One region of the Erwinia sp. 9145 genome, then DNA from elsewhere that is predicted to be linked to it. Evidence: predicted binding sites of a transcription regulator. Region 1 holds the regulator's gene; each other region holds the start of a gene.
What was found. Region 1 encodes Fur, which represses iron uptake genes when iron is present. Its sites were predicted from a motif close to ATAATAATGAGAACNACTATCAA; they were not measured.
Positions count from the first base shown of each region.

Region 1 (4,222 bases):
GGCTGGCAATATAACGGTATAGCTCTTCGTCGACTTCAATAGTTTTCATCATGATCCAGTACGATTATTGCTTATAAGAGCCGATCTGCACCTTATGCAGTCGATAAATTTCCTGAACGATGGGCAAACCTGCTCTAACATCAGGATTATAAAGTTAAATCCTGCCGGGGTGTAGCGCCAGGCCTTAATAGTGGCAAAAGTCAGAATATGCCGCAAAAAGTTCGCGATAAGGTTTTTCGCCATGCCGACAGGGAAATATGCATTTATGATACCCTAACCCTTCGGCCCATCCGTAAGAACTTTGCTATGAAATTGAATGCCCGCCTGCAAACTGAACAATCTGAACTGACCGATGCCCCAGTCGTGCTAATCCATGGCCTTTTCGGCAGCCAGGACAACCTTGGCGTGCTGGCAAGGGGGCTGAAAGATACCTGTGGGCTTGTGCTGGTTGACGTGCGTAATCACGGCCTTTCTCCCCGCGCGGAGGAGATGGATTATCCGGCCATGGCGCAGGACATTCTTGATACGCTGGACGATGCGGCTATCGGGCAATTCTCGGTGGTGGGCCACTCAATGGGCGGTAAAATCGCCATGGCGTTAACTGCCCTTGCGCCGGAGCGCGTCAGTAAGCTGGTGGTGATTGATATGGCGCCCGTTGCCTATCCGGAACGGCATCATGACGCCATTTTCGCCGCGCTGAACGCCGTTACCGAGGCAGGTATTACGCGACGCAGCGACGCTGCCGACCTGATGCGGGAGATGCTCAATGAAGAGGGTGTTATTCAATTCCTGTTGAAATCGTTCCATGAAGGTGAGTGGCGTTTTAACGTGCCGGTTTTATGGCAGCACTACGACGATCTTATTGGCTGGAATGCCGTTCCGGCCTGGCCGCATCCGGCTTTGTTTATTCGGGGGGAGCGCTCACCTTATCTGGACGACGCTTACCGTGATGCGCTGCTTTCCCAGTTTCCGCAGGCACGCGCGCACGTTATCAGCGGTGCCGGACACTGGGTACATGCTGAGAAACCCGATGCCGTTTTACGCGGTATCCGACGCTTTCTTGCACAATAAACAGAAATATTCAGTCGATTTGTTAAATCGTTGTCGCGGTAAGTTTTGCCAGGGTATGATGGCGCGCTCATTAAGGGCCGCTGGTTGTATTTCAGGCGTTAAGAGCCCATTTATTAACCCTTCAGCCTTTCATTAGTACGATCCTATGGCAAAAGAGAACACGGACCGCACGACGATCGACCTGTTCGCCGATGAACGACGTCCGGGACGTCCAAAGACCAACCCGCTCACGCGCGATGAGCAGTTGCGTATTAATAAGCGCAATCAGCTCAGACGGGACAAAGTGCGCGGCCTGAAGCGCGTTGAGCTGAAAATAAACGCCGAAGCTGTTGATGCGCTCAATCAGCTTGCCGAAGCGCGAAATATCAGTCGTAGCGAGTTGATTGAAGAGATGGTGCTGGCACAGTTAACCCGCCAGCAGCGTTGAGTTTTAACCTTACAGAATGCGTTATCTCACAGCACAAAGCGACAAAAGCAGGAGCATTTCACGTTTATACCCTTCTGCCTCTCTGCTATTATTGCCTGAATCTGTTTTATCAGCAGCCACCATATCAATACGTTTCAAGAGGTTACTAGACGCATGGCAATCGTAGGCATTTTCTTTGGTAGCGATACGGGCAATACGGAAAACATTGCAAAAATGATTCAGAAGCAGCTCGGTTCTGACGTTGCTGAAGTTCATGATATCGCTAAAAGCAGCAAAGAAGATCTTGAAGCCTTTGATATTCTGCTTTTAGGCATACCGACCTGGTACTACGGTGAAGCGCAATGCGACTGGGACGACTTTTTCCCTACGCTGGAAGAGATTGATTTCAACGGTAAGCTGGTTGCCCTTTTTGGCTGCGGCGATCAGGAAGACTATGCTGAATATTTCTGCGATGCGATGGGCACCATTCGCGACATTATCGAGCCTAACGGCGCGGTGATTGTTGGTCACTGGCCGACCGAAGGTTACAATTTTGAAGCCTCTAAAGGGCTTGCGGACGATACGCATTTCCTTGGTCTGGCTATTGACGAAGATCGTCAACCCGAGTTGACCGCTTCCCGTACGGAACAGTGGGTAAAGCAGATTTATGAAGAGCTTCAGCTCAAAGAGATCCTTGAAGCATAACGAACACTTTAGCTTGATGTGAGAGAAGTCACATCAAGCCAGTGGTTTTTCCTATAGAAGTGATAGATACATATTTGTAACTTTTGCCCGCATAACTGTAGAATACCCGCATCGGTTATCCAGCCTTTTGAGCAGTTTGCTCTGGCGGCGACTACGGCAGCCCGTTTCCATTTCAACGTATCAGTTCTATAATGAGACGCAGTTTGCTTTCTGTGTCGACCGATGTTCACGGTTTTTCAGCCACTTAGTGACTAGCAAAGTAACAGGATAATATCCGCATGACTGACAATAACACCGCATTAAAGAAGGCCGGCCTGAAAGTCACGCTTCCACGCTTAAAGATTCTGGAAGTCCTTCAGGAACCAGAGGGCCATCACGTCAGTGCGGAAGACTTGTATAAACGCCTGATTGATATGGGCGAAGAAATTGGTCTGGCCACGGTTTACCGCGTGCTGAACCAGTTTGACGACGCAGGGATTGTGACGCGCCACAACTTTGAAGGCGGTAAATCCGTATTTGAATTGACGCAGCAGCATCATCACGATCATCTGATTTGCCTGGACTGTGGAAAAGTGATCGAATTCACTGACGAATCCATTGAAACACGCCAGCGTGATATCGCCACGCGGCATGGCATCAAGCTCAGTAATCACAGTCTCTATCTGTATGGTCACTGCGCAACAGGCGACTGTCGTGAAGATGAGTCTTTGCACGACGAGTAATCGGCCCTGACGCCATAAGTATCAGTAAGATGAACTGCACCCGAAAAGTTGGCTATCCGACAAGTAAGGTGCAGTTTTTGTTTTTAGCGTGTAAAGATCTCACCGGTCGCATTACCCTCGACTACCGGTAATTTACGCTCTTTAAACGCTCCGCTAAGTGAAAACGGCCCTGTTTCGGGCCGTTAATCTCACAGTATTTCAGTGCGACTGAAACGTTTCCCATCCGCGCTGACAGCGCGAACGCTCACATTGCCTGTCACGGACGGTCTTGCACCGGCATCATAACGCTGCCAGTTTTTTCCCTGATCCACGCTGTACTCAATGGCCACGCCTGGTAAGGCGATATTGACGTTTAATTTCCCATCAACAATACGCGCGCCAGGAACCGGCAGACGATAGTGAATGCCCCGCTTATCCAGTTTTGCCAGTTCGCGTTGTCCGAGCAGGTTGGCAAATCGCTGCCAGTCTTGATGCAACGCCTGGCGATCAACGTGCCCAGTTTCTCCACCGATATATTCCCTGCCCGCCTGGTAATCCTGCTCCCATGCGGCACGATGCCAGGCGCGTTCAGCCACTGAAAGAATACGAGGGAAAATCATATATTCTGTGTTGTCGTCAGTGCGCGACGTTTCGCTCCAAAGCTGGGCGGACAAGCCATACGCGCCCGGCCAGGCTTTGTCAGATTTTGCAGTAAAAGTTTTACCGTCGCGATCGACCGAGGTCTCGGCGTTCTGCGGCAGGTTATTAGGTGCAAAACTGAACATTTTCCGCTCATCGCTAAAACGGGTTCCCCAGTAGTAGCCGCGTTCCAGCGGATTCACTTCATAGGGAAAGTCCACATAGACATAATCAGGGTTGGAGATGATGACGTCATAACCTTTGTTTGCCCAGTCGTTGGCAGAGTTAAAGCCTCCCCAGTAGAGCGTATCCCAGAAGTTAACGGCAACGCGTTCAGTGGCAAACGCTTTAGCATTTTCCGCATCCTTCAGCCCGTCTTGCCAGGCCTGCATTTTTTCAATGCCGTGTTGCTTAACCTGCTTGCTGACCTGCAATGCAAAATAGCTGGGCAGATGTTCCAGATCCGCCACCTTGCCTTCTTTAATCATTTTCTGACAAACCAGCGATTTCGCCCACGGTTTGTCTTCTTTGCGCATATCAAGTAAGCCCGTACCCGCTACCGGCTTGTTAATGTCGGAATAACCGGCGCCCAGACGAATATTTTTTGCTTCGTCGCCGCCGAAGTGCCAGGTTTTAAGCGGTTGCCCGGCCTCACCGTGCATTTTGTTAATTTCACCGATTATCTTATCGGTAAAGCGCA
Region 1 is NZ_JQNE01000001.1:1,111,141-1,115,362, reverse strand. It holds gene seqA (replication initiation negative regulator SeqA) at 1-49, opposite strand, end outside; gene ybfF (esterase) at 307-1,071, shown strand; gene ybfE (LexA regulated protein) at 1,217-1,498, shown strand; gene fldA (flavodoxin FldA) at 1,652-2,182, shown strand; gene fur (ferric iron uptake transcriptional regulator) at 2,461-2,904, shown strand; gene FA91_RS05585 (beta-N-acetylhexosaminidase) at 3,093-4,222, opposite strand, start outside.

Region 2 (4,222 bases), 2.1 Mb from region 1:
GGTGGCGCGCCGCGCTGTACGGCGGCGACGACGCGCTTGCCGATACGCTGAGCCGTCTGCTGTCGCACTTCCCCGCCCCGTTTGCTCCCGCCGACGCGCCGACGCGCCCGGCGGCGGTAAAGGCTGTCTGGCCGGTGGCGGGCAGCGATACCGCCGTGCTGGTTTACTGTCCGCTGGCCGACCACACGCCGCAAAATTATGTCGCGTACCCGGTGATGGCGGCGCTGTTCGGCCCACGCTTTTTTCAGCAACTGCGGGTGGAGCGAAATATCGGCTACGTGGTGAGCTGTCGCTTTCATCAGGTAGCAGGCACGGCCGGGCTGCTGTTTACGCTACAGTCGCCGACGCTGTCGGCCGCTGAACTTTTCGATCTGATTACGCATTTTATCAGCGAGGCGGGCGCGATTATTGACGCGCAGACTGCCGACAGCCTACGCGCGCTCGCGCTGCGCTGCCTTAACCCGGCGGCAGCACCGCGTCACGAGGCCGGGATCCTCGAACACTGGCAGACGCGTTACCCGCTGACGGCGGATCGCATTGACGCGCTCACGCCGGAAACGCTGCAAGCGAGTTACCGACAGCTCAGCGCATCGCCCCGCTGGCAACTGGCCAGCCGACCGTAACGGCGGCATCTTTTTAACTTACCCAAATCATCGGGTTAACATCTCTTTTACTTTACTTTCAAAACCTGCTTAAAGTTTATGCCGCGCCAGACCGATAATCTGTTACCGGGCAATCCCTTAATCTGAGTGCGCACTATGCTAAAAAATATAAAAGTCGTGACCTGCATCGCCGTGACGATGCTTGTTTTCAGTGCGCTTTTGCTGGTTTCCAGCGCGCTGTCCTTTAACGCCATCAGCCGTGACAAAGCGAACTTTACCCGCGCCAGCGTCCTGAATCATCAGCAGGGCGAGCTTAGCGATAGCTGGCAGACGCTGGTGAAAACCCGCGTCACCATCAACCGCGTCGCGATCCGTTTTCTGAAGAAGCAAACCGATCCGGCGTCGCTGGCGGCCATTGATAAGCTGTTAAACACCGCCGGGCAGACGCTCGATCAGGCGGCATCGCATTTCGATCAATATAAAAATTCGCCGGTACAGGCCGGACAGAGCGCCGACATCACCGCAGCCGTGGCGAATAATTATCAGCAGTTTTATGACACGCTGAAAATGTCGATCCAGTATCTCTCTGCCAGTAACTACGACGCCTACGGCAATCTCGATGCGCAGAAGGCGCAGGACGATCTGGAAAACAGCTACAACCTCTGGCGCAAGCAGAACAGCCAGCTTTTGCAGGCAGGTATGAACGATAACCTGGAAGGTTACAGCCATATGGCGTGGACGCTTGGTGTGGTGCTGCTGGCGCTGGCGCTGCTGGTGGCGGCGGTATGGGTGGCGATCCGCCAGGTTCTGCTGACGCCGCTGAAGCTGCTGCTTAAGCACATTCAGCGCATCGCCGGTGGCGATCTCTCTGAGACGCTGGTGCTGGAGAGCCGCAGCGAAATGGGTCAGCTCGCCAGCAACCTGACGGCAATGCAGCAGTCGTTGATCAGCACCGTCGGCAACGTGCGCGACAGTGCCAACGCCATCTACAACGGTGCCAGTGAGATATCAACCGGCAACAACGATCTGTCGGCGCGCACCGAGCAGCAGGCCGCCTCGCTGGAGCAGACGGCCGCCAGCATGGAACAGCTTACCGCCACCGTTAAGCAGAATGCCGAGAACGCCCGTCAGGCGTCGCAGTTGGCGAAAAACGCCTCGGATACTGCCGGAAAAGGCGGTCAGGTGGTAGATGGCGTGGTGCAAACCATGGGCGAAATCGCCACCAGTTCGAAGAAAATTGCTGATATTACCAGCGTGATCGACGGTATTGCTTTCCAGACCAATATTCTGGCGCTGAACGCGGCGGTGGAAGCGGCGCGCGCGGGTGAGCAGGGCCGCGGCTTTGCGGTGGTGGCTGGCGAGGTACGTAACCTTGCGCAGCGCAGCGCCCAGGCGGCAAAAGAGATCAAAGCGCTGATTGAGGCATCGGTCAGTCGGGTGAATGCCGGTTCGCAGCAGGTGGCGACCGCAGGTGAAACCATGCACGACATCGTCAACGCCGTGGTACGCGTTACCGACATTATGGGCGAGATCGCGTCGGCCTCCGACGAGCAGAGTCGCGGCATCGACCAGATTGGCCAGGCGGTCACCGAGATGGATCGCGTCACTCAGCAGAATGCTTCGCTGGTGCAGGAGTCCGCCGCTGCCTCTGCCTCGCTGGAGGAGCAGGCCAGCCGCCTTTCTCAGGCGGTGGCGGTGTTTCGCATTGACCAACACGCAGCCGCACTCACTGCCTCCGTGGTGAAGCCGCAGCCGCTGCGTCTGGCGGCGGCGCGTCCGGCTGCTGCCACCGATGCAGGCCACTGGGAAACGTTCTGATTTTAAACCGATCTGTCGTCACGGCCGCCTGATTCACTCAGCGGCCTTTTTTTTAACCGCGCATTAATAATAATCGTTCTCAAAATGATTCCAGAAACGGAATAATTAACAGCGCCGCGTGAATAATTATCAGTTAACTTTCATGATGTTACATTTCTGCTCAAATATCCTAAAAATAAAAACAAACGGTTTTTATTTCGACATCCGCCGTGCATAATGCGCTCAATTACTTATTATAAAATAAATATCATTTATGGAGCCGCGTTATGTTAACTGCTGATATGACCTCAAAACTGAACGATCAGTTGAACCTGGAATTCTTTTCCGCCAACCTCTATTTACAGATGAGCGCCTGGTGCGCTGATAAAGGTTATGAGGGCGCCGCCGTTTTTCTGCGCGGCCACTCCACCGAAGAGATGCAGCATATGCAGCGCCTGTTCAACTACCTGAGCGATACCGGCGCCATGCCGGTGCTCGGCAGCATCGCCGCGCCGCCGGTCACCTTCAACTCGCTGACTGAAGTGCTGGAGCAGGCCTATGAGCATGAGAAGCTGATCACCGGAAAGATTAACGAACTGGCGCATGCGGCAATGACCACGCAGGACTATTCAACCTTTAACTTCCTGCAATGGTATGTAGCCGAGCAGCATGAAGAAGAGAGGCTGTTCAAATCTGTCCTTGATAAACTGGCGCTGGCGGGCACCAGCGGCGAGAGCCTGTTCCTGGTGGATAAAGATCTGAAAACGATGGGTGATCACGCGCCGCAGTAGTCTTAACTGATTGAAAATCATGTTTAAAAAGGGCCATCGGCCCTTTTTTTATAGTTAACAACAATGTTTATCGGGCGTGCAGGGCGCGGTAAAGGCGTCAGCCCAAATCCGGCGAGGCACTGCATCTCTTCTTCGCTGATTTTAGCGAAAAACACGGTGACCTTGAGCAGCTGGCGTTAACCAGTTGCTCAAAAAAGGACTCAGGAAAAAAGGGATAAGCGATAAAATTTGCTGTCGACGGACATCAACGGGAAGGCGGCAGGAAGCGCCTCGCGAGTGACTTCGCTGAAGGCGTTTTTTTCGTAAAAGCGGTGCGCGGCAAGAAATTTATCGGTTGTGCCGAGGAAGATCTCCTTTACCTGCTGCTGACGGGCATGGGCAAGCAGCGTGGTCAGTAGCGCGCTGGCCACGCCGTACTGCCTGCCGCGCCAGGCCTGTGCCACAAACATTTTGCGCAGCGCCGCCTGCTGGTTGCCAATGTCCTTCAGGCCGATGCAGCCCACCACCCGATCGTCCACCACCGCCAGCCAGAAACCACCCTGTCCCTGCTGGTAAAAACCTGCGATGTCGCTCAGATCGGGCTGCTGCTCTGCGGTGATAGCAATGCCGAACTCCTGATTCTGGATCGGCAGGATCAGCGCGATAACGCCTTGCTGGTAAGCAGGCTGATAGCGCTGGAGGGTAACGTTATGACCAGACATATGCTCTCCTGATTCAGGCCCCGCCAACAAGCAAAGCGACATTTTGCAAACAGGTCGCAAATACGCCTTCACTGACCTCCTGCGCCACGTCGGCTTTGTCCACGCCGTCCGGCACGTCAAAATCGGCCCACCATTCGGCCAGCGTGGTGCCATCGTCTTTCGGGCTGAGTTTTACCACTGCAACATAGTCGGTCACCGGCATCACACCCTCGATGATCGCATAGTGCAGCTCCCAGCCGGAAACATCCAGTTTGAGCAAACGCTCGCGCACGAACCCGTCAGGCAGGGTCAGTTTACGGACTGCGCCCACGGCCGTTTCGGTAACGCCCTG
Region 2 is NZ_JQNE01000001.1:3,207,369-3,211,590, forward strand. It holds gene pqqF (pyrroloquinoline quinone biosynthesis protein PqqF) at 1-623, shown strand, start outside; gene FA91_RS15180 (methyl-accepting chemotaxis protein) at 759-2,420, shown strand; gene ftnA (non-heme ferritin) at 2,687-3,190, shown strand; gene FA91_RS15190 (GNAT family N-acetyltransferase) at 3,391-3,891, opposite strand; gene FA91_RS15195 (SRPBCC family protein) at 3,905-4,222, opposite strand, start outside.
Region 2: the regulator Fur is predicted to act here: its motif matches at 2,487-2,509, upstream of ftnA (non-heme ferritin).

Region 3 (4,222 bases), 330 kb from region 1:
CCGATCGCGCAGCCTGCCGGGAAGGTCTTGAGGCGCATATTGCGCAATACGGCGCGTGGTACGGTGTGGTCAGCAACGCCGGGATCGCCCGCGACGGCGCATTTCCCGCACTGAGCGAAGAGGACTGGGACAGCGTCATCAGCACCAACCTCGACGGCTTTTACAATGTCATCCAGCCCTGCATCATGCCGATGATCGGCCTGCGCAAAGGCGGGAGGATCATCACGCTCTCTTCCGTTTCCGGCCTGATGGGCAATCGCGGGCAGGTGAACTACAGCGCCGCCAAGGCAGGCATCATCGGCGCCACGAAAGCGCTGGCGATTGAGCTGGCGAAGCGCAGGATCACGGTGAACTGCATCGCGCCGGGACTAATCGATACCGGCATGCTCAACATGGAGGCGGCCGCAGCGGAAGAGGCCATGCGCATGATCCCAATGAAGCGCATGGGCGAAGCGGAGGAAGTGGCCGGACTGGCAGGCTATCTGATGTCGGACATCGCGGGCTACGTCACGCGACAGGTTATTTCCATTAACGGAGGCATGCTGTGATGCGGCGCGTGGTGGTCACCGGGATGGGGGGCGTTACCGCATTTGGCAACGACTGGGAACAGGTGAGCGAAAAGCTGCGCGCCGGACGCAACGCGGTGCGTAAAATGCCGGAATGGCAGGTTTACGACGGACTGAATACGCTGCTTGGCGCGCCGGTAGAGAATTTCACTCTGCCTGAGCACTATACGCGCAAGCGCATCCGTTCCATGGGCCGCGTCTCGCTGCTGGCGACGCGGGCCACCGAACTGGCGCTGGCCCAGGCAGGCCTGCTGGAGCATCCTGTCCTTACCGGCGGAGAAACCGGCATCGCCTATGGATCGTCAACCGGCAGCACCGGGCCGGTCAGCGAATTCGCCACCATGCTGACCGAAAAGCACACCAATAATATTACCGGCACCACCTACGTGCAGATGATGCCGCACACCGCAGCGGTGAACGCCGGGCTGTTTTTTGGCCTGCGCGGTCGGGTGATCCCCACCTCCAGCGCCTGTACCTCCGGCAGCCAGGCGATTGGTTATGCCTGGGAAGCGATCCGCCATGGTTATCAGACCGTGATGGTGGCGGGCGGCGCGGAAGAGCTGTGCCCCTCCGAAGCCGCCGTTTTCGACACGCTGTTTGCCACCAGCCAGCGTAACGATGCGCCAGAGAGCACGCCTTCGCCGTTCGACAAAAACCGCGACGGTCTGGTGATCGGCGAGGGAGCCGGCACATTGATTCTGGAAGAGCTTGAGCATGCGCGCGCGCGCGGCGCAACGATCTGTGCAGAGGTGGTGGGCTTTTATACCAACTGCGACGCTGCGCACATCACCCAGCCTCAGCGCGAGACGATGCAGATTTGCATCGAAGGCGCGTTACGCATGGCCGGACTGACGCCGCAGGACATTGGCTATATCAGCGCGCACGGCACCGCGACCGATCGCGGCGACGTGGCGGAAAGCCTTGCCACGGCGGCGTTGTTTGGCAACCGCACGCCCATTTCCTCTTTAAAAAGCTACTTCGGCCATACGCTCGGCGCCTGCGGCGCGCTGGAGGCGTGGATGAGCATTGAAATGATGCGCGAAGGGTGGTTTGCGCCCACCCTGAACCTCACGCAGCCGGCCGACGACTGCGGCGATCTGGACTACATCATGCATCAGCCGCGCGTACTGCAAACCGACTACATTCAGTCGAACAATTTTGCCTTTGGCGGTATCAATACCTCACTGATTTTCCGCCGCTGGCGCGACTGAAAGGTTAAGTAAAGTGACACGCTGTCATTTTTGCTTGCAATTAGAAGCACTCTGACGATAATCGCAATTCGAATAAAAACTATTATCAATTGCATTATTATCAGGGTAACGAAATGGCACACCTCACGACCTCCTGCACCGGCTTCAGACTTACGCTGCTGTCGGTGCTGATTGGCGCAGCGATCCCGCCTGCATTTGCCGCTCCTGCGGCTGACAACTCAGACAACACCATGACCGTGGAAGCCATGCCGGAAAATTTTAAGCCGGGCGGCGATGAGCTGGTTCCCGCCTGGCTGGACGGACAGATTGCTAACGGTGGCCGTCTTGGCATGCTCGGCGAGCAGAATGCGCATAACGTACCTTTCAACGTCGTCGGCTACACCTCGAAAATGATTCAGGATCAGCAGGCCAACACGCTGAAAGAAGTGGTGGCTAACGATGCGTCCGTACAGAATGTTCAGGGTTATGGCAACTTTGCCGAAACCTACCGCATTCGCGGCTTTACGCTTGACGGCGACGATATCACCCTGGGCGGGCTGCCCGGCGTTATGCCGCGCCAGGTGGTGTCCACCCAGATGATCGATCGCGTTGAAGTGTTCAAGGGTTCAAATGCGCTGATCAACGGCGCGGCCGTTTCCGGCGTCGGCGGTATGATCAACCTCGAACCAAAACATGCGGAAGACACGCCGTTAACGCGCCTCGGCGTGGATTACACCTCGGCGTCTCAGGTTGGCACCTCGCTGGACAGCGGACGTCGTTTTGGTGACAACAACGAGTGGGGCGCGCGCGTCAATCTGCTGCATCGCGAAGGCGAAACGGCGGTGGATAACGAGAAACGTCGCACCACGCTGGCGTCGCTCGGGCTGGATTACCGCGGCGACAAACTGCGTACGTCGCTGGATATGGGTTATCAGAAACAGGCGTTTCACGGCGGGCGGCTTGGCGTAAACATCAGCGGTGTGGACTTCATTCCTGAGGTGCCGCGCGGCACCAGCAACTACAGCCAGGACTGGGTCTACAGCGATCTGGAAAGCGAATTCGGCATGGCGCGCGTGGAGTACGATCTGCTGCCGGACTGGACGCTCTACGGCGCCGTGGGTGGGCAGCATTCGCATGAAACCGGCGCCTATGCCTCGCCAAAAGTCACTGATCAAACGGGCGCCGCCACTATTGGCAACATGAATACCAATAAAATTGTCGATGCCTTCAGCGGCATGACCGGCGTGCGCGGAAAATTCGACACCGGCATGGTCAGCCACAGCGTGAACGTCGGCTACTCTGCGCAGACGAAGCGTGAAAAAACCGCCTATGGTATGGCGCTGTCGCCGGTTGCCACCAATATTTATCAGCCCGACGCGGTTGAGAAACCGGCGAACACCTTCTTTGGCGGCGATCTGGACGATCCGCGTGCTACCAGCCGCATCAGAACCCAGGGCGTTCTGCTGGCCGATACGCTGGGCTTTGTTGACGACAAAATCCTGCTGACCGTCGGCGCGCGTCATCAGAAAGTGGTGGTGCGCAACTATGCGTACGGAACGCAGACTGAAGACAGCGATGCCCGCTTTACTAAATCGCGCTGGACGCCGGGCTATGGGCTGGTGGTCAAACCCTGGGAGTCCGTCTCGCTTTATGCCAACCATATTGAGGCGCTCCAGCCTGGCGAAAGCGCATCAAGCGGCGCGGTTAACGTCGGTCAGGTAACGGGAATTTCGCTCTCCAAACAGAATGAAGTGGGCGTGAAACTCGACTATGGTCGCGTCGGCGGATCGCTGGCGCTGTTTGAAATCAAAAAACCTACCGGGATTATCGATCCGCAAACCAATATTTTTGGCCTGTATGGCGAACAGCGTAACCGCGGCGTGGAGCTGAACGTCTTTGGCGAGCCGGTTTATGGCGTGCGCCTCAACGGCAGCGCCACCTGGCTCGATCCAAAAATGAGCAAAACCCAGGACGGGCAGTACGATGGCAATGATGCCGTGGGCGTGGCGAATTTCTACACCGTACTGAGCGCGGAGTATGATATCAAGCCGGTTGAAGGGCTGACCGCGCTGGCCCGTCTGACGCACTCCGGCTCACAGTATGCGGATCAGGCCAACACCAAAAAGCTGGACAGTTACACCACGCTGGATTTGGGTATGCGCTACCGGATGCGCGTTAAGGAAAACGATTTAACCTGGCGCCTGGCGGTGGAGAACGTGACCAACGAGAAGTACTGGTCAGGCGTTGAAAACTACGGCACCTATATCTATCAGGGCGATCCGCGCGAGCTGAAGCTCTCGCTCTCTTATGATTTTTAAGCTGTCGGGCCGCAGATGCGGCCCTTTTTATTGCCCGCGCGCCACGCTTTATCATCACCTTTAGTACAGGTTGCAGTAACAGGTTTTGCACTTATACTTTGCGTGCGGCTGACGAGCTGCCGAAGAGAGGCCACCTTTAAGGAGCAAG
Region 3 is NZ_JQNE01000001.1:1,440,631-1,444,852, forward strand. It holds gene FA91_RS07100 (3-ketoacyl-ACP reductase FabG2) at 1-548, shown strand, start outside; gene FA91_RS07105 (beta-ketoacyl-ACP synthase) at 548-1,777, shown strand; gene FA91_RS07110 (TonB-dependent siderophore receptor) at 1,891-4,074, shown strand.
Region 3: the regulator Fur is predicted to act here: its motif matches at 1,844-1,866, upstream of FA91_RS07110 (TonB-dependent siderophore receptor).